DNA from 2 places in the Planococcus sp. 11815 genome. Region 2 is predicted to be linked to the other one. Evidence: riboswitches for the same ligand, from Rfam matches in the RefSeq annotation. Region 2 holds a riboswitch; the other holds the start of a gene.
The links. Region 2 has a riboswitch for cyclic di-GMP ahead of M1Q06_RS15550 (amidase). Riboswitches for the same ligand answer to the same signal wherever they lie in the genome.
Positions count from the first base shown of each region.

Region 1: it holds a riboswitch for cyclic di-GMP, as region 2 does, so the genes downstream of both, flgB (flagellar basal body rod protein FlgB) here and M1Q06_RS15550 (amidase) in region 2, are expected to answer to the same signal.

Region 1 is NZ_CP096991.1:216,169-225,023, reverse strand. It holds gene M1Q06_RS01230 (flagellar hook-length control protein FliK) at 1-461, opposite strand, end outside; gene fliJ (flagellar export protein FliJ) at 458-919, opposite strand; gene fliI (flagellar protein export ATPase FliI) at 916-2,238, opposite strand; gene M1Q06_RS01215 (FliH/SctL family protein) at 2,222-3,010, opposite strand; gene fliG (flagellar motor switch protein FliG) at 3,003-4,019, opposite strand; gene fliF (flagellar basal-body MS-ring/collar protein FliF) at 4,031-5,677, opposite strand; gene fliE (flagellar hook-basal body complex protein FliE) at 5,700-5,996, opposite strand; gene flgC (flagellar basal body rod protein FlgC) at 6,022-6,474, opposite strand; gene flgB (flagellar basal body rod protein FlgB) at 6,480-6,872, opposite strand; cyclic di-GMP riboswitch class I at 6,955-7,041, opposite strand; gene M1Q06_RS01185 (flagellar hook-basal body protein) at 7,257-8,060, shown strand; gene M1Q06_RS01180 (flagellar hook-basal body protein) at 8,076-8,855, shown strand, end outside.
Region 2 is NZ_CP096991.1:3,091,028-3,099,882, forward strand. It holds gene M1Q06_RS15535 (hypothetical protein) at 1-143, opposite strand, end outside; gene M1Q06_RS15540 (TIGR04104 family putative zinc finger protein) at 354-653, opposite strand; gene M1Q06_RS15545 (fructose-1,6-bisphosphatase) at 853-2,784, opposite strand; cyclic di-GMP riboswitch class I at 3,419-3,510, shown strand; gene M1Q06_RS15550 (amidase) at 3,558-4,439, shown strand; gene M1Q06_RS15555 (diguanylate cyclase) at 4,713-6,326, shown strand; gene M1Q06_RS15560 (HEAT repeat domain-containing protein) at 6,323-7,375, shown strand; gene M1Q06_RS15565 (glycosyltransferase family 2 protein) at 7,375-8,772, shown strand; gene M1Q06_RS15570 (response regulator transcription factor) at 8,790-8,855, shown strand, end outside.

The DNA.
Region 1 (8,855 bases), 450 kb from region 2:
GGCGCCGCTTCGGCTGAGGCAATTTCTTTTTCCGCGACCCCCGAAAATCCCGCGGGTTGTGCGAATTCTTTAGCAGTCAGCAATAAGGATTTTATTTGTTTTACCAGTGCAGCCAATTCACCCTGCACCTCTACGTCGGAACTAAAGGCTTCGATGGCTTGCTGCAACTGTTCCCCGTTCGCATCTGCGAGCAATTGGAACACCGCATATTGCAAAGCTTGCTGCTCTTCGGTCAATTGCTCTTTAGGCATGCCCGATAATTGTTCGAGGAGCGCGGTGAGTTCTTTCATCGGCAATTCTTCTGATGCGATTTCAGGCTCCGCTATCGACTGCGCCGGTTCTCCCGATAGCGCCACGAGCAATTGCCCAAACTGTCCTGCGGGCTCATTGCTTGCCGGCGTTTTCACTGCACCTGCTGATACAGCGGGCCGGCTGGTTAACGCAGACACCAGCGCGTTCACTGTGCGTCACCGGTTCTGCCGAGGCGGTAATAGCGGCTGCCGGCCAGGTCATCGAAAAAGTTCTGCTCGACCGCTTGGTGTTCTTTCTGGTGGGCAGCATAGTTTTGCTCTTTTAAATTGCCCCAGGTTTTTTCTTCACGCGCTTTTTCTTTTAAGGCATCTTGGCTTCTCGAGACAATGCGTTCGTGCGTCGCAACTTCGCGGTTCGCCATGGACGATTGCTCATAAAGCTGGTGGATATATTCTTCTAGCATGCGCAGCTCGGAGATCGGGATGCCTTTTTGCTCTTTGGCTTTTTTCATTTCTTCCGCCTGGGCGATCTTGCTGTGCAGCGCTTCACTTTGTTCACGGACGGCCTGCTCTTTTTTTAGTGCTTCGGCCATCTCCACTTGTGCCAGCTGCGTTTCGTTTTCTTTCAGGTCGAGAATTTTCTGGAATCGGAAATTGAATCGTGTCACGTTTCAGCACCTCCAAATTGTTGTGCGAGCCGGTCGACGCTTTCCGCCAATTCGGCCTTCTCGTATATATCTTGCTGTAGGTAATTCCGTATTAACGGGTATGCGCGGATCGCTTCATCGATTTCTTTATTGGCGCCGCTTTTATAGGCCCCGATATTGATCAAGTCTTCTGCGGAATCGTGAGCTGCGAGCAATCGCTTCAATTCAGTCGCCGCTCTTTGATGGTCGCGCGTCGTCACTTCATTCATGATGCGGCTCACGCTGGCCATGATATTGATCGCGGGGAATTGCCCTTTTTGCGCCAATTTGCGGTCCAAAACGATGTGGCCGTCCAAGATTCCGCGCACCGCATCAGCGATCGGTTCGTTCATATCATCGCCATCGACCAAGACGGTGTAGAATGCCGTAATCGATCCTTTCGACGAGGTGCCGGAGCGCTCGAGTAAGCGCGGCAATAACGCGAAGACGCTCGGCGTATAGCCTTTGCTGGTCGGCGGTTCACCGACCGCCAGCCCCACTTCGCGCTGCGCCATGGCAAAACGGGTCACGGAATCCATCATCAACATGACGTTTTTCCCCTGGTCGCGGAAATACTCCGCTATCGCCGTAGCCGTCAAAGCGCCTTTGATGCGTTGCATCGGTGTCTGATCAGAGGTGGCAGCGACGACGACCGAGTTTTTCAATCCTTCCGGCCCGAGATCGCGTTCGATAAAGTCACGCACTTCCCGGCCACGCTCGCCAATCAGCGCGATGACGTTGACATCGGCTTCGGTGTTGCGGGCGATCATGCCCATGAGCGTACTTTTTCCGACGCCGCTTCCCGCGAACACGCCGATGCGCTGGCCTTGCCCGACCGTCAGCAAACCGTCGATCGCACGCACGCCCACTTCTAAGGGTTTGTCGATGCGCGGCCTTTTCAGCGGGTTCGGCGGCGTGTTGGTCGTAGAATATTTCTTCAAGCCTTTCGGCAATTTATTGTCATCCAATGGCTTACCCGTGCCATCGAGGATTTTTCCAAGAATGGCTGGGCCGACACGGATCTGCAATGGTACGCCTGTTGCCACGACGAGGCAGCCTGGACCGACTTGCGCCAAATCGCGCAATGGCATGAGCATGATTTTGTTTTCCTTGAAGCCGACGACTTCCGCTTCAATCGGCGGGTCAAAACGGCTTGGATAAAGTAAGCACAACTCGCCGAGCTTGGCGTTTGGGCCTTGTGCTTCAATGGTCAAGCCAATCACTTGGACGACTTTTCCGTGTTTTCTCACCGGCTCGATTTCTTCCAGCAGCGTCAAATATTCGCTATCTATCAGCTTCATCATTGGATTTCTCCTCACAATAAACGAGCAATTGCTTTTTGATTTCGTTCAGTTGGCTATCGAGTGTCGCATCAAACGAACCGTTTTTCGTATGAATCGTACACCCCGAAGGCGTTTGCCCTGCGACTGGCATCAGTTTGAGTTCTGCGCCTGCCCGGATATAGCTTTTCAGCTCGTCTTCAAACGGCAGCATTGCCGGATAGTCTTCGAGTGCCACATGGATGGCGACTTCTTCCGTATCGTCCGCTTGCCGAAGCGCGTGGCGGATGATCGACAAGAGCTGCACATCGTCTTGCACCAATTCGTTGCGGATGATTTTCCGCGCGATTTCGGTGCTGAGCGATAGCAAGAACGGTTCCGATTCCCGGATGATGCGGCGCTGTTCTTCGTAAGCCGCAGCGATCAAGCTTTCCATCAGCTCGCGCTTTTGGAGAAAATCCGCTTCGGCTTGAGCGAGCCCTTGAGTGAAGCCTTCTTGAAATCCAGCTTCCGCGGCAGCTTGCCCCTGTTGCTCCGCTTGTTCTAGCGCTTGCTGCTGTTGAGTTTCACGCCATTCGGCCATTTCTGCGTATGCTTGTTGCTGTTCTTCGGCCAATTGTTTTCTCAGCGTGTCCAATTGCTGCTCCAAACCGCTGACTTCTTCTTTTAAACGTACACCGTGCTGTTCGACGTCTGAATCCGCTTGAGCTTCGAACGGCCGGCGGGTTTCCACTTTGCGTAATCCGATGATTTTTGTGCCGCTTTGTTCGGTGCTGCGGATGATATTAGACAATCAGTTCATCTCCCTCTTCCCGGGAAACGGTGATTTCGCCTTCTTCTTCAAGCTTGCGGATCAGCGCTACGATTTCAGTCTGCGCATTTTCCACATCCTTCAGTTTCACAGGCCCCATCACTTCTATCTCTTCTCTAATCAGTTCTGAGCGTCTTGAAGACATGTTTCTAAATATGCTTTCCTTAACTTCATCACTTGCTGCCTTCAATGCCAGGCTTAATTCCACATCGCTCACTTCGCGAATAACCCGCTGGATTGAACGCACGTCCAATTTAACCAGGTCTTCGAAGACAAACATAAGTTTTTTGATTTCCGCGACAAGCTCTGGGCTGCCGCTTTCAAGTTCAGACAAAATGGCTTTTTCTGTACTCCGGTCGACTTGGTTGAGGACGCGGACAATCGCTTCCACCCCACCGGTCACTGCGTAATCCTGGACACCGTTCACAGAAGATAGTTTCCGCTCCAAAATTTGTTCCACTTGCTGGATAACATCGGGTGACGTACTTTCCATTAACGCAATTCGTTTTGCTACTTCCGCCCGCTGCTCAACCGGCAACTGCGAGAGGATTTGCGAAGATTGCTTTGGATCAAGATAAGACAACACCAATGCAATCGTCTGTGCCTGTTCGTTCTGCAACACGGTCACAAGCCGGGCCGGATCCAAGCGCCTCGCGAAATTGAACGGCTTGACTTGAAGCCGATTTGACAGGCGGCCGATCGTGTCGATGGCCTTTTCTTTGCCGAGCGCTTTTTCGAGAACTTCCCGCGCGTAGCTGAGCCCGCCTTCGTTCATATAATCCTGCGCCAGGACCATTTCATAAAATTCGTTGATCACTTTTTCTGTCTGGCTGTTCTTCAATTGGCGCACATTGGAAATTTCCATCGTCAATTGGTCGATTTCCCTTTCAGATAAGCGCTTGAATACTTCGACGGAAACGTCAGGACCCATACCTACAAGCAATACGGCGACTTTTTGGATTCCCGTCAATTCTTTAATGCGTTCTACCATTCAATTCTCCCCTACTCATCCGCCATCCATGAGCGCAGTAGATTTGTGAAATCATCAGGACGCCCTTTAGCAAGCTTCTCGATGGTTTTGCGCTTTGGATTGGTCCGATTATTAAATTCAGACAAATCGACTCCACCATCTTGTTCGGTGGCGTTTGCTGCTGGCTGCATTTTCGCAGCCGCCCGCTCGAAATAATCCATCTCAAGTTCTGCTGCCAATTCTTCCTGCTGCTTTTTGCGTCTCTTGGCTACAAGGAGAATGATCCCCGTCAACAAGATCACAGCCACTCCGGCAAGTACGTACCAAAGAAGCGGAACGCCTGTCCAGAATGTCGTGACCGGCTCTTCTTCGGCCAGTTTCGGACGACCTTGGAATTCTGTCGCAAAAATTGAAATGCGGTCATCGAGTTCTGCCGGCGTCGGCTGGAACTCGTTCATGCTGAGCGATGCGCTGACCGTATTCCCGAGTAAATTGCGGATATCGGTCATGTTCTGCTCGGTCAAACTTGCCGGATTGTCCGGCACCGGCGGCTCGACGCCGACATTGATCGTAATATCGTCGATGACATAAGGGCTCATCTCGATCTGCCGGCTAATGCGGTTGACTTCGCGGTTGATGCGTTCTTCGGTCCGTTCGGATTCACTCGTTCCGGTGCCGTCTGCTGCGGGGTAATTGGCAATATCCGTTTCCCCGGTTCCGGCATCATCTGCCAGCGCCGCCCCTTCACTTGCATAAGTTTCGACGATCCGCTCGACGCTGATGTCGATGCCTTCGCCCGTTTCGAGATCAACCGGCTCCACCAATTGCTCTTCGCGTTTTTCTTTCGTGAAATCGATGTTTGCCATAACGGAAACAACGACTTTGTCCTGCCCGAGCAATAGCCCGAGCATCTGCTGCAATTCACGTTGAATATCTTGTTCGATGCCTTGCTGGATTTCTCGGTTTTGCTGATAGACCGTCAAATTAGTGTCCGGAGCGCCTGTATCTTGCAATTCAAATACTTGTCCGTTCTGATCCATAATGACGATTTGTTCCATCGGCAAATTCGGCACCGACTTGCTGACCAAATGGTATAAACCGTTGATTTGTTTTTGGTCCAAATTCAAAGTGCCGTCGCCTTGGATGACGATCGATGCGGTCGACACTTGTTCTTCATCGGTCAGCCAGACATTTTCTTTCGGCAAGGTAATCATGACGTTGGCATCAGTCACGCCAGCGATTTGTTTCACCAAATACGCAAGTTCGTTTTGCATCGCGTCACGTTCCACGACATCAAAATGGCGGTCGGTCATCCCAAGCCCCATGTTTTCACTGAATATGCCGTACGTGACATTGCCGTTTTTCGGCAAGCCCTCTGCCGCTAGGCTCACTTTCAAGCTGGCGACTTGCTCGTCCGGGACGGAGATAGTCGAGCCGTCCGTCGACACTTCGACTGGAATTCCTTGGGTTTCGATCGCTGCCTTGATTTCGCCTGCTTCCGCAGGATCCAAATTGGAGTACAAAGGCGACATATTCGTTTGGCTATTGAAGAAAACAAAAAGCCCTAGGGCAAGTAATGTGATGAAAAAGGACGCGGCCATCAGCCATTTGGTCGCTTTCGATAAACTGCCCCAGGAGTCTTTTGTTTTGGTTTTATAGGTTTCGAACTTCTCTTTCATTGAACGCACACCTTAATTTCTTTCATACTTGCATTCTCATCACTTCTTGGTACGCTTCCACCACTTTATTGCGCACTTGCATTGTCATTTGAAGCGATAGGCTCGCTTTTTGCGAAGCGATCATCACTTCATGGACGTCTTTCACTTCGCCCGTCAACAATTGATCCGTCTTTTTATCGGATACATTTTGCGCCGCGCTGACTTCTTTCAATGCATTCTTGAAGACATCGCCGAACCCTGTCGCTTGCGGCTCCGGCTGCATTTTTTCCAGGAATTGATTTTGCAGAAACGGTGTTTGCAACTGTGCAATTTTCTCCATGCTGCCCCTCCTAAACTAAACTTCGTTATTTTCCGATTTCCAATGCTTTCATAAACATGCTTTTCGAGGCATTCATCGCGGTGACATTCGCTTCATAGGAACGCGTCGCCGACATCAAATCGACCATTTCCTTGATCGGGTCCACATTCGACGTGCGCACATATCCTTCAACATCTGCGTCCGGATGTTCCGGATCGTAAGTGACCGGAAACGGTGTAGCGTCTTCACGGATGGCGCTTGCTTTTACGCCTGCCCCGGCTCCTTTATTTTCCATGGCGGCCGTTAATTGCTTAGCGAATGGCGAAGCGCCGGCGGTCGATAATTCCACAGTCTTGCGGCGGTAAGGTACCCATTCCCCGTTGACCAACTCTGCACGGTTCGTATTGGCGTTGGCGATATTCGAAGACACAACATCCATTCGCAAACGGTTGGCGGTTAGACCAGATGCGCTAATATTCAGACCATTAAATAAAGACATAAGCGTTATCTCCCTCCATTGATGACTGAACTCAAGCTGGAAAACTTGCCGTTGACGCGCTCTGTCACGGCGTTATACCATAATTGGTTTTTTGCCAGTTCTGCCATTTCAACATCCATATCGACATTATTGCCGTTCGGTGTCATTTTCGTGTTGTGGTTGACCGTTACTGGCGTTGCCCCCGCCCCACTTTGGAATTCCAGGTGGCGTGCATCTGTGCGGTAGCTCTTCATCTGCGAGGCGCTTGCCTGTTCCATCGCCTGTTGAAAATTCACTTGCTTACTTTTGTAATTTGCTGTATCGACATTGGCGATATTTCCGGCATGGACACGCTGTTTCAATGTCGAAGTCGACAATGCCTGCTCCATTTTTTGAATGCTTGATGGAAAGATGTTCATCTTTTTTCTCCCCTCGTCCCCAAATTTGCCCAAATAAAAAACCCACTTTGAAAAAGGCGGATTTGAGTCAAATCTACCATCTTTCGGTAACCCGGCGATCCTGTGTCTTAGACAGTTAGACCCGTGGCTTTGCGTCCTTAACTTTCGTATAAGTTTGCTATTTTCGTCATGATATGGGTATATTTTTCTTTAAACTCGTCTTTTAGAATCATTTTGAGTCGTTACTACCTCGGTATAGTATCATGCTTTTTTTATTTTGGCTATTTTATTTTATAAAAAAATTCTACTATTTTTTCCATTTAATCTACGGTTTTCTGTTAAAATGAAGACACCACAAAGAATACATAGTCCAAAAGACTGTGAAAAGGAAGGTGACTAGGTAATATGTTTCGAGGATTATACACAGCTACCTCAGGAATGATGTCTCAAAATAGAAATCAACAAATATTGACAAATAATCTATCAAATTCCAATACCCCGGGATTCAAGACAGATGAAGCGGCTATTCGCTCGTTTCCACAGCAATTGATCAAAGCGCAAAATGCCAATCAGCCTGCGCCGATTGGCCGACTTTCCACTGGCGTTTACGTTCAAGAAGCGATTCCTTCATTCCTGCAAGGGCCGATACGCGAAACGGGGAATGCGACCGATTTCGCCTTAGTCAACGATAATTTGCCGCTAGATGCCGAAACCGGGGAACGCGGCACGTTATTGTTTGCGGTTGAAACAGAACAAGGCGACATCCGCTATACGCGTAACGGGCAATTCACGGTCGATGCGCAAGGATTCCTTGCGACCAGCTTCGGCCAGCGGGTGCTCGGCGACAACCTCCAGCCGATTCAAGTCGGCGATGGCGGATTTTCTGTCCAAACGAACGGCGAACTCACGCGTTCGGATGGCGTAGGTGCCGGAAGCATCTGGATTGGCGCTGCGGACGAGCCGGAACAATTGATCAAGCAAGGGCACAATTTGCTTGCCTGGGCAGGAGACGATGCGGATGCACCGGCACTTGCTGAAGATGCCGAACGATTCGTCAAGCAAGGTTTTGTCGAACAATCGAATGTCGATTTGACCCGCACGATGACCGACATGATGACCGCTTACCGCGGATTCGAATCCAACCAAAAAGTGATCCAGGCCTATGACCGCAGCATGGAAAAAGCGGTTAATGAAATCGGCCGGGTCTGATAAGGAGCCAATCATATGAACATCCAAATGAATGCGGCAAGCAGCTCGATGCGCGAACTTCAGAAAAAAATTGATATGATCGCCAATAATGTCGCCAACGTCAATACGACGGGCTATAAAAAACAAGAAGCCAATTTTGCGGACGCCTTGCTTCACAGCGTGAATAAGCAAGCCGGTCCTGCCAACGAAATTGGAAGAAGCACACCGGACGGGCTGCGCATCGGCGGTGGGATGTTATTGTCTGATGGCATCACCCGCCATTCGCTTGGGCAGATGCAGGAAACAGGTCGCGAACTGGACTTTGCGATTGATTCGCCGAACAGCTATTTCCGCGTCTCGAACGAAGATGGCATTTCTTACACTAGAAATGGATCATTCCAAACCGAGCCAATTGCGGGCAGCGACCGTTTGGCGCTTGTCACCGCTTCCGGCGATTCGGTCTTGGGCGCTGACGGCACACCGATCACGCTTGCAGCGGGATACGAAGAATTGAGCATCGGATCAAACGGCACCGTGACCGCAACTTATGCCGGCCAAGCAGCTGAAACGTTCCAATTCGGAACTGCTCAAATTAACCGGACCGCCCTTCTGGAAAAAACAGGCGATAATCGCTACCGCTTGCCAGGCACTGAAGCTGAACAAATTGCCGCCGGCGCCTTGGAGCTGGGGGGTTCCCCTATTTCCCAAGCGGTGCTGGAAACTTCAAACGTCGACATGGCGAGTGAAATGACCGAACTGATCGCCACGCAGCGCCTCTTTCAATCACAAGGGCGCGCCATTTCATTCGCAGATGAT
Region 2 (8,855 bases):
ATGATTTTGGAAAACTTGCCGATATCCAACCGCCATACGCCTTTATAGACCTGCACCCATAGCGCCACGACGAATGGAACGACCATCAATAGATAGAAAATGGCGAGGCCGTTCCCAAAGACATCGAAATAATCCCGGTTCACACTGTCGCTGGTCCTGAAATAACGGCTCATCCTAAAAAAGAACGCGAGAAACGACAACTGAACCACCACACCATAGATGAGTAGCGGAACCCTGAATTTCCCCAGGTTTCGCAGCATCCACAAAACTATGCAGTACAGGATGGCTATTAGAACGGCTATGTAAAAACTGAATGGATAAAAGATATGAACACGTCCTTCTTCCCGCTTACTTTACCAAAGCGGTTCGTCTTCCTCTGTCAATTCGACTAAAAATGGGTAGGCAGCTATAACGATGACCCCACTGGCGATGATCAATATGAATATCGTAACGACCGAGAGATTAAATAAAACCCCGAAAAGCATAGCCAATGGCGTTAGGAAGTTTAAAAGGCCGGCTCTTTTTTTCGATTGCGTGGTAAGCAATTGCTTTTTCCCGCAATGCGGGCAAATCATGCTGGTATCCAAAGTGAACATCTTTTTAACCGTTTGCTTCCAACTCCATCGCTTGTGGCAGTTCTGACAAATTGGCATGGACTCCCTCCAGTCATCTTATAGTTTAAATTACGCTCATTAAGACCTTGTCCTTATTAGACTAACAGAGATAACCAAAAATTCCCACAATACAAATTCCAATTAACTGGGTTTCGCTCTTTGAGTTAAGAGCTCTCCCGAATCTATCTTCACTAAAAAAAGAGCAAGAACTGGATGCCAGTTCTTGCTCTTGATGCGGTTAATTCATATAGCGATGCTTTCTTAAGCTGTTCAAATTGGCGATTTCCTGCAGGAGCTCTTCCCCGATATTCGTCTCCCGCACCTTTTTGCGCTCAAGTTCTTCGTCGACCAATCGTTTAATCGACAAGACGTCGGTTCCATTTTGCAATACTTCTTCCTTGGAATTAAAACGCTGATGCGCGACGAGCTGCATGCCGTAAGAGTTGTACAACAGCGTATAGCCGGCGATTCCCGTCGTTGACTGATAGGCTTTCGAAAACCCGCCGTCGATGACGATCATTTTGCCGTTCGCTTTGATCGGGTCTTCGCCGTCCCGTTCTTTGACCGGCGTATGCCCGTTGATGATGCGGCCGTAGTCGGGGTTCAAGTCGAATTCCGCAAGCATTTTGCGGCACATGTCTTCGTCTTCACGCAAATGGTAATACGGGTTTTTCCGTTCTTTATGCGTTTCTTTGTCTTTGATGAAATAGCGTTCGAAAGTCGTCATTTCGCGTTTTCCGAACAGCGAGGAGTTTTCGCCTGTCCATTGGTACCACACCATATCGGTCGCGAAATCATCGGTTTCTTCCGGATGCGCAAACGCATAGCGGGTATACTCTTCGAAAACATCAAGCAATTCCCGTCCTGCGTAACTTTCGCCTTCGATTTCCATTTGCTTCATATCACCGTTTTCTTCGAGCGGGATACAGCCGTGAATGAGCAAATTGCCATTGTATTGGAGATACAGCTTGCCTTTTTTCATAAGGAAGTTCATATGCCGCGACAGTTTCTCGGAATGCTGGATGGAAAACAGCAATTTGTCGATGACTTGCTGTTCTTCTTCGAGTAAGCGGTCGGGGTGTTTCGGATCGATTGTGGCAAAGCATGTGTTCTCTAGCGGATAAGTTTTGCCGTGGATCGTCGCTTCGTTTTTATCGTAATCGACTTTCTCCAATAGCAGGCGGTCTTCCATGGCGAAACAGGAGCGCCGTTTGATGATCGGGCTTTCGAGCTTGAACTGGATGATCGAAATCGCCTGATGAATCTTAGTGATCTGCAGCTGTTCCTGTTCCGTTAATTGTTCATCTGAAATCCGCTTTGGATGGAATGCCGGATTGTCCTCATAATATTTCTCCGCCAAATTCAATAACGGACGTAAATTGATGCCGTACACATCCTCGATAATGTCCAGGTTGTTATAGCGTGCACAAATGCGGATGATGTTCGCGAGGCAGACTTTGGAGCCGGAATAAGCGCCGATCCACAGGACATCGTGGTTGCCCCATTGAATGTCGACGGAATGATAATCAATAAGCGTGTCCATAATCTTATGCGGATCCGGTCCCCGGTCGTAAATATCGCCGACGACGTGAAGATGGTCAACGGTCAGCCGCTGCATCGTATAGGCGAGGCCGACAATCAGCTTGTCCACTTGCCCCAATGAAATGATTTGCTCGAGCATCTTCGCATAATAATCTTTCTTATTGGTGAACTCGTCCGTTTTATATAGAAGCTCTTCAATAATGTAGACGAATTGCTTCGGCAAGGCTTTGCGCAATTTGGAGCGCGTGTATTTGGATGAAGCGTAAGCTACCAGCTTGAGCAGCCGCTCGATCGTTTCGATATACCAGTCCTTCAGCTCTTGCTTGCTGCTGAAATGGCTTTTGATCAGGCTCAATTTTTCTTCCGGGTAATAGACGAGCGTCGCGAATTCGTTGAGCTCTTCTTCTCCCATCTCACCCTCGAACAGATCCCTAATTTTCACTTTGACGTTGCCGGAGCCATTGCGCAGCACGTGCTGGAATGCCTGGTATTCGCCGTGGAGGTCGCTGACGTAATGCTCCGTCCCTTTCGGCAAATTCAAAATGGCTTCCAAGTTGATGATCTCCGTCGCCACCTTTTCTTCGCTGTCGTATTTTTCTGCCAGTAGATCCAAGTATTTTGAACTGATCATACGGAACCCTCCTTCAAGTAATATGTCTTAATCGAATTCAATTGAAAGCAAATTCCTGAAAAGCGTGTTGATCAAACGGGTATGTGGAAGGAATTTCTCTATATTCCCAGTCTATAGGAGTTTCCGCGAAGGCTCTAGTATTAATTGAAGGGCGGCAGTAAATTGGAAGGCCGTTGATGCTTGATTGCCAAACTTGTGAACCATAAACTATTCATTCCTAAAAATTCAGCGTGATCCACCCATTTAAGGGTAAGAAGAAATAACACGAAATAACTTTTATATAGAAAGGAATCGTTATGACACAATCTCTAATAAGCTTGCTCATACTAGCTTTTATTGTAATAACCCATATTATGGCTTGGAAATGGGCCGCCTATATTCAAGAAAAATATGCCGGCGATGCTAGGAAAAGACGGCTTGCTGTGGGCGCCCTTTTTATGTCCATTGCGGCATTGTTCGGTTTAACCGCCTTCTTTCTCATACAATCTTCTTTTTAAAATCGTGAAATCAAGAAAAAGAATGATAGGACACAGCTTTTTATTTCAAACTTCTCGATAAGTGTCATGTAAAAGCTTTAATAGGTACATAGTTACTATTTTAATGCAACATACTGGAATTATAATAAGAAAAAAACTGAAAAAGGCAAACTTACCTGAAAAGGAAGGACGCAAAGCCATGAGCCTACCCACTGCTTAAGCAGTGCACGGTCGTCAGGTTGCCAGGTACCCATTCTGCGGGCCTCGGCTGACAGAATGGAGGAACAACAGAATATGTTGAAGAAAGCGGCGATGTTGATGTTCGCAATGTCTCTTATGCTGGCGTTCAGCCATGCAGGAAACGTACAGGCAAGCGGCGATGCGCCTGATACCCGTGCCACTTGGCTATGGAATCCGTGGATGTTCGTGGAAGATGAAGCAGCTGTGCTCGCTTTTCTCGAAAATAAAAACGTCAATAAAGTCTATGTCCAGATCGACCGCGACATTCCCAAAAATACGTACCGCAGCTTTGTCACGCAAGCGCATGCACGCGGCATAGCTGTATTTGCGCTCGACGGAGCACCAGCCTGGGTTGCGCCAAAAGGCTATACGAACCAGAACATGTTGATGAACTGGCTGGGCAATTATCAAAGCGGATCGACACAACAGGCAGTTTTTGATGGAATCCATTTGGATGTGGAGCCTTATTTATACAGCGGATGGAATTCAAACCGCGCCGCTACTGTGAAATCCTATCAATCGCTTCTGCAAAGAGCCGCAGTGAGCTCTGCACAGTTGAACTTACCGCTCGAAGCCGACATGCCATTTTGGTTCGACGAGATCTCTTATAAAAATACGTTCGGCAGCGGGTTATTGGCCGAATGGGTGATCGCCAATACGGACGGAGTGACATTGATGGCTTACCGGGATTCCGCGCCGATGATCATCGATATCGTCAAAACTGAAATTGCCATGGCCGAAAAATACGGCAAACATGTGGTAGTGGGCGTAGAAACAGGCGTCACCGATGAAGGCAGCATCATCACTTTTGCCGAAGAAGGCGAAGCGTTCATGAATGTGCAGTTGGCTGAAGTGGCCGCCCATTACTCGGCATACTCCGCCTACGAAGGAATTGCTATTCACCATGTTGGCAGCTGGATGACACTTAAACCATGACCAGACCGGACACTTCTCCTAATCTTTGGAAGTGTCTTTTTATTTTTCTTTGCTTTGCTGCAGGAATCAGGTAAATGGGCAATGTCATTGGATAGCCATGTTTCTGGGTGTAAATCACTTACTTGGATGCTAATTGATGTTATTCTATAAGTGGAAAATATTATCTATTTAACTATTCAAATGACATATTAATGAACATCATTTTCAAGCCCAAAACTCCGCATATCGTCCCACATCAAGTTCGGGACATTCTTTGAAGGACGGTGAAAGAAATTGGCCCAAACAGATTATAAAGCTTTACTTGCCACACGAATGGAACGGGATTTCTCGAAATGGGCTGCTCAAGGCACAATTCCAGAACGCGAAGTCTACCGGTTTTTGCATACGATGAAAGGCACTGCCGGAACGATTGGCATGATGGAACTGTCCGATTTTTGCGCACGCGAGCTGGATGCTTTCTCAGAACACAGCACCGAGTTGCTTGCTGTCGATTCGCTGGCAGGATTCATGTCTTCATTCCGAAATTATTTTGCAGCTGACGAGCCTGCAAGCCAACAAGAGACCGAGTTGGAGGCGCCGGAAAGCAAAGCCTCGAGTGAAGAAGCCCTCGTATTGGTCATCGATTCCGATGCTGAATTCGCCGCGAAGCTCAAAGAGACATTGGAGCCTAAAGGCATTCCTGTCGTCATCGCTTTGAATGGCCAAAAAGGCACGGAATTATTTTACACATTGCATCCGCAGATGGTGTTATTGGATGCGAAGCTGCCGGATGTTGACGGCTTCAGCCTGGCCGAAAGAATTGCCGAAGCCGGCAGAAGCCGCCACCTTCCCCTCGCCGTCATGAGTGAAGATGACAGGATCGATCACCATATCCGGGCAATGGAAGTCGGCGCCACCGATTTTTTGGCCAAGCCATTGAATATGGCGTATTTCCTTCCCTATTTAGCCAATCGCCTGCGTGGCCAGGAAATCATCTTGCAAGGCACGCGAATTGATGAATTGACCGGAGCCGGAAATCGCCAATCCTTTGATGAGGTCCTGCTGCAAATGACCAATCTCGCTGAAAGAACCGGCAAGCCGTTTACATTGGCCTTGCTCGATTTGGACCATTTCAAGAAAATCAATGATGACCACGGGCATTCAGTGGGAGATGAGGTTTTACGTTCCTTCAGCCAGTTTGTGTTGAACTTGAAACGTGAATCGGACTCGTTCTTCCGCTATGGCGGAGAGGAATTCGCCTTGATTCTACCCGAGACCAAGCCGCAGGAAGCTGCCGCATTCATCGATCGCCTGCATAAGGCACTATCTGAAACGGAATTCGCTATTCACGCCAACGCCCCGATTCGCTTGACGTTCTCTGCCGGTGTCAGCGAATACCGGCTCAAACAGGAAACGATCGTCAATAAAGCCGACAAAGCTTTGTATCAAGCCAAGCGAAATGGGCGCAACCAGACGATGGTCTATGAATCCGCAGAACATGACTTAAAACGTAAATTGAATATCGTCATTGTCGACGATGACTCACTCGTGCGCAAACTGGTCGCCAAGCAGTTTTCCAATTGGAAAGCGGAGGATTTCGATATCCAGATTGAAGAATACGCAGACGGTCTCGCGCTGGTCGATTCCGACTGGTACCGTCCGGATGAGAATTACATGATCCTGCTGGACGGCGTCATGCCGAAAATGGACGGACTGGAAGTGCTGAGCCATGTGCGCTCGCAATATCCGCACGACAATATCGTCGTGTCCATGCTCACGTCCCGCAACAACGAATCCGATATCGTCTTGGCCTTGAAGAGCGGAGCCGATGATTACATCGTCAAACCGTTTTATGCACAGGAAGTCGTAGCCCGTGTACAGCGGCTCACGAAGAGGATGTTCCAGTGAACTTATCCCATTTCTGGATCCTCATTGCCTCCCTGTTCCTCGGCCAATTGCTTCTCTTGTTGATCTTAGCTTGGCGCAAGCAGCGTTCGAATAAACGGGAAGCCGCAATCAACGGCCAATACGATGCCTTAACTGATTCATTCAGCTCTTATATGATGGATCCTTCAGACGAACGGTTCATCGAAGAATTGAAAGCTTCCCCTTACCATTTGGTCGTGCTGGAACGCTTATTGAACCATTACGTATCCGTCACCAAGGGTGGCGCTGATTCGCCTGCTGTCTCACGCCTGTCGGAAGAATTCCTTTCCAAGCGCTACGTCAGGCTGCTCAAGCGCGGAAACTGGGCGATGCGAATGAATACTTTATATTTCATCGAAGACTTTCGGATGGAGTCGCTCGTTCCACAGCTAAAGGAAAAATTAGCGAAAAGTTCCCGGCTCGACCAGGAGACGCAGCAATTGATCCGCACGCTCGCTTCTTTAAACGAGACGGTGGCCATCAAGGCGCTCGCAAAACACCCCGATGCCCCCGCCCGCCTGTATATCGATGTTTTTAAACGGTTGGACGAACTGACGAAACTGGACGAGTTGAATGCTGCCTTAAACGAAGAAAACGACAACCAGACGTTGAAGCATTCGGCCATCTCCTATATCGGCATGGCCGGCATGACGCTGTTTCTTCCGCGCATTGAAGAAGAGTTGCAGCATCCTGAGATGGAAATGCGCATTCAGGCACTGAAAGCGATCCTTCATCTGCAATACATGAATTCCCCAAGCGCCCTTGCACCGTTTTTCCAGTCGGCTGCTTGGCCTGAGCGCATGTTTGCCGCCCAAATTGCCGGAAAGCTGCAATTGTCGCGCTATAAAGAAACGCTAGGCGAGTTGCTCGGGGATCCGGTCTGGTGGGTCCGCTACTCATCAGCCGAAGCCTTGACCCAGTTTTCTGAAGGGGATATCGTGCTTACCCATCTCGCAGAAAGCCATCCCGACCGCTATGCACGCGACATGGCGAATCAATGGAAAACCTCCCTTTTAGGAAGTGAACAATAATGCAGGAAGTAGCGCTGATTTTATCCTATATCGTCATCGCCTATATGCTTTTTTCAAGCCTGAGCTATCTCGGGCTCTTTGCGCTTGCATACGGGAAAGTCAAAAAAGAAAATAAGCTCGATAAGCGAGAGTCTACAGAAGATTTTTTAAGAAACCAATCGACTTATCCGGTGTCGATCCTCGTGCCTGCGTACAATGAAGAAGTCGGCGTTGTCAGCACGGTGCGTTCGCTATTGGCACTGGAATACCCCGAAAAAGAAATCATCGTCATTGATGATGGCTCGAAAGACAGCACATCGCTGCGCATGATTGAAGAATTCAAAATGAAGAAAATTCCTTTCGCCGTCCGCACACACATCGAGACCGCGGAAGTCGAGGCCATTTACCAATCCTCGATCTTCCCTTATATCCGCCTCATCAAAAAAGCGAACGGCGGCAAGGCGGATGCATTGAATGCCGGGGTCAATCTCTCTTCCTTCCCGTACTTTTGTGCGATTGATGGAGATTCCATTTTGGAAAACGACGGTCTGTTAAAATGCATGAAACCGATTATCGAATCAGATGGCCAAATTATCGTCACGGGCGGATCTGTCCGAATCGCCAACGGCTCGACCATCTCCAGAAGCAAAGTGGAAATTGTCGGACTTCCGAAAAGCCCGATCGTCCTCATGCAGATCGTCGAGTACTTCCGCGCCTTCTTGATCGGCCGCCTGGCACTTAGCCATTTGAATATTTTACTCATCGTCTCCGGGGCTTTCGGCGTTTTCAATAAAGAACGCGTCATCCAAGCCGGTGGCTACAATAAGAACACCGTCGGCGAAGATATGGAATTGGTCGTCCGGCTGCACCGTTTGCTGAGGGAAGAAAAATCCAAGCAGCGCATTGAATATATCCCAGACCCTGTCTGCTGGACAGAAGCCCCTGAATCACTGGAAGTGCTCAGGTCTCAGCGGATCCGCTGGCAGCGCGGGCTGCTTGAAACTTTGTGGAATCACAGAAAAATGATGCTCAATCCGAAATACGGCTCGATCGGTTTGTTTTCGATGCCTTATTTCCTGTTTGTCGAATTGCTCGGCGCCGTATTCGAATTTATCGGCTACTTCATCATTTTTGGCGGCTTTTTCTTCTCATTGGTCGATCCGCAAGTCGCCGGCGTCATGTTCTTGGTGACGGTGTTCTACGGCTCGCTCATTTCGGCACTTGCTGTATTATTAGAAGAATTAACGCTCCACAAATACCCGAAGGTTTCCCATTTGATGCGCCTTTATTTCTGGGCATTGACTGAAGCCTTTTGGTACCGCCCGCTTATGGTATTGTGGCGAGTCAGAGGAATTATTGCCACTTTCCAAAAGAAAGCACATTGGGGCGATATGAAACGCAAAGGAATTTCGACTTAATTGCAAGGAGGATACTTATGAAGAAAATATTGATCGCAGATGACGAAGATATTTTGCGCATCCTGATCGCGGATACATTGGAA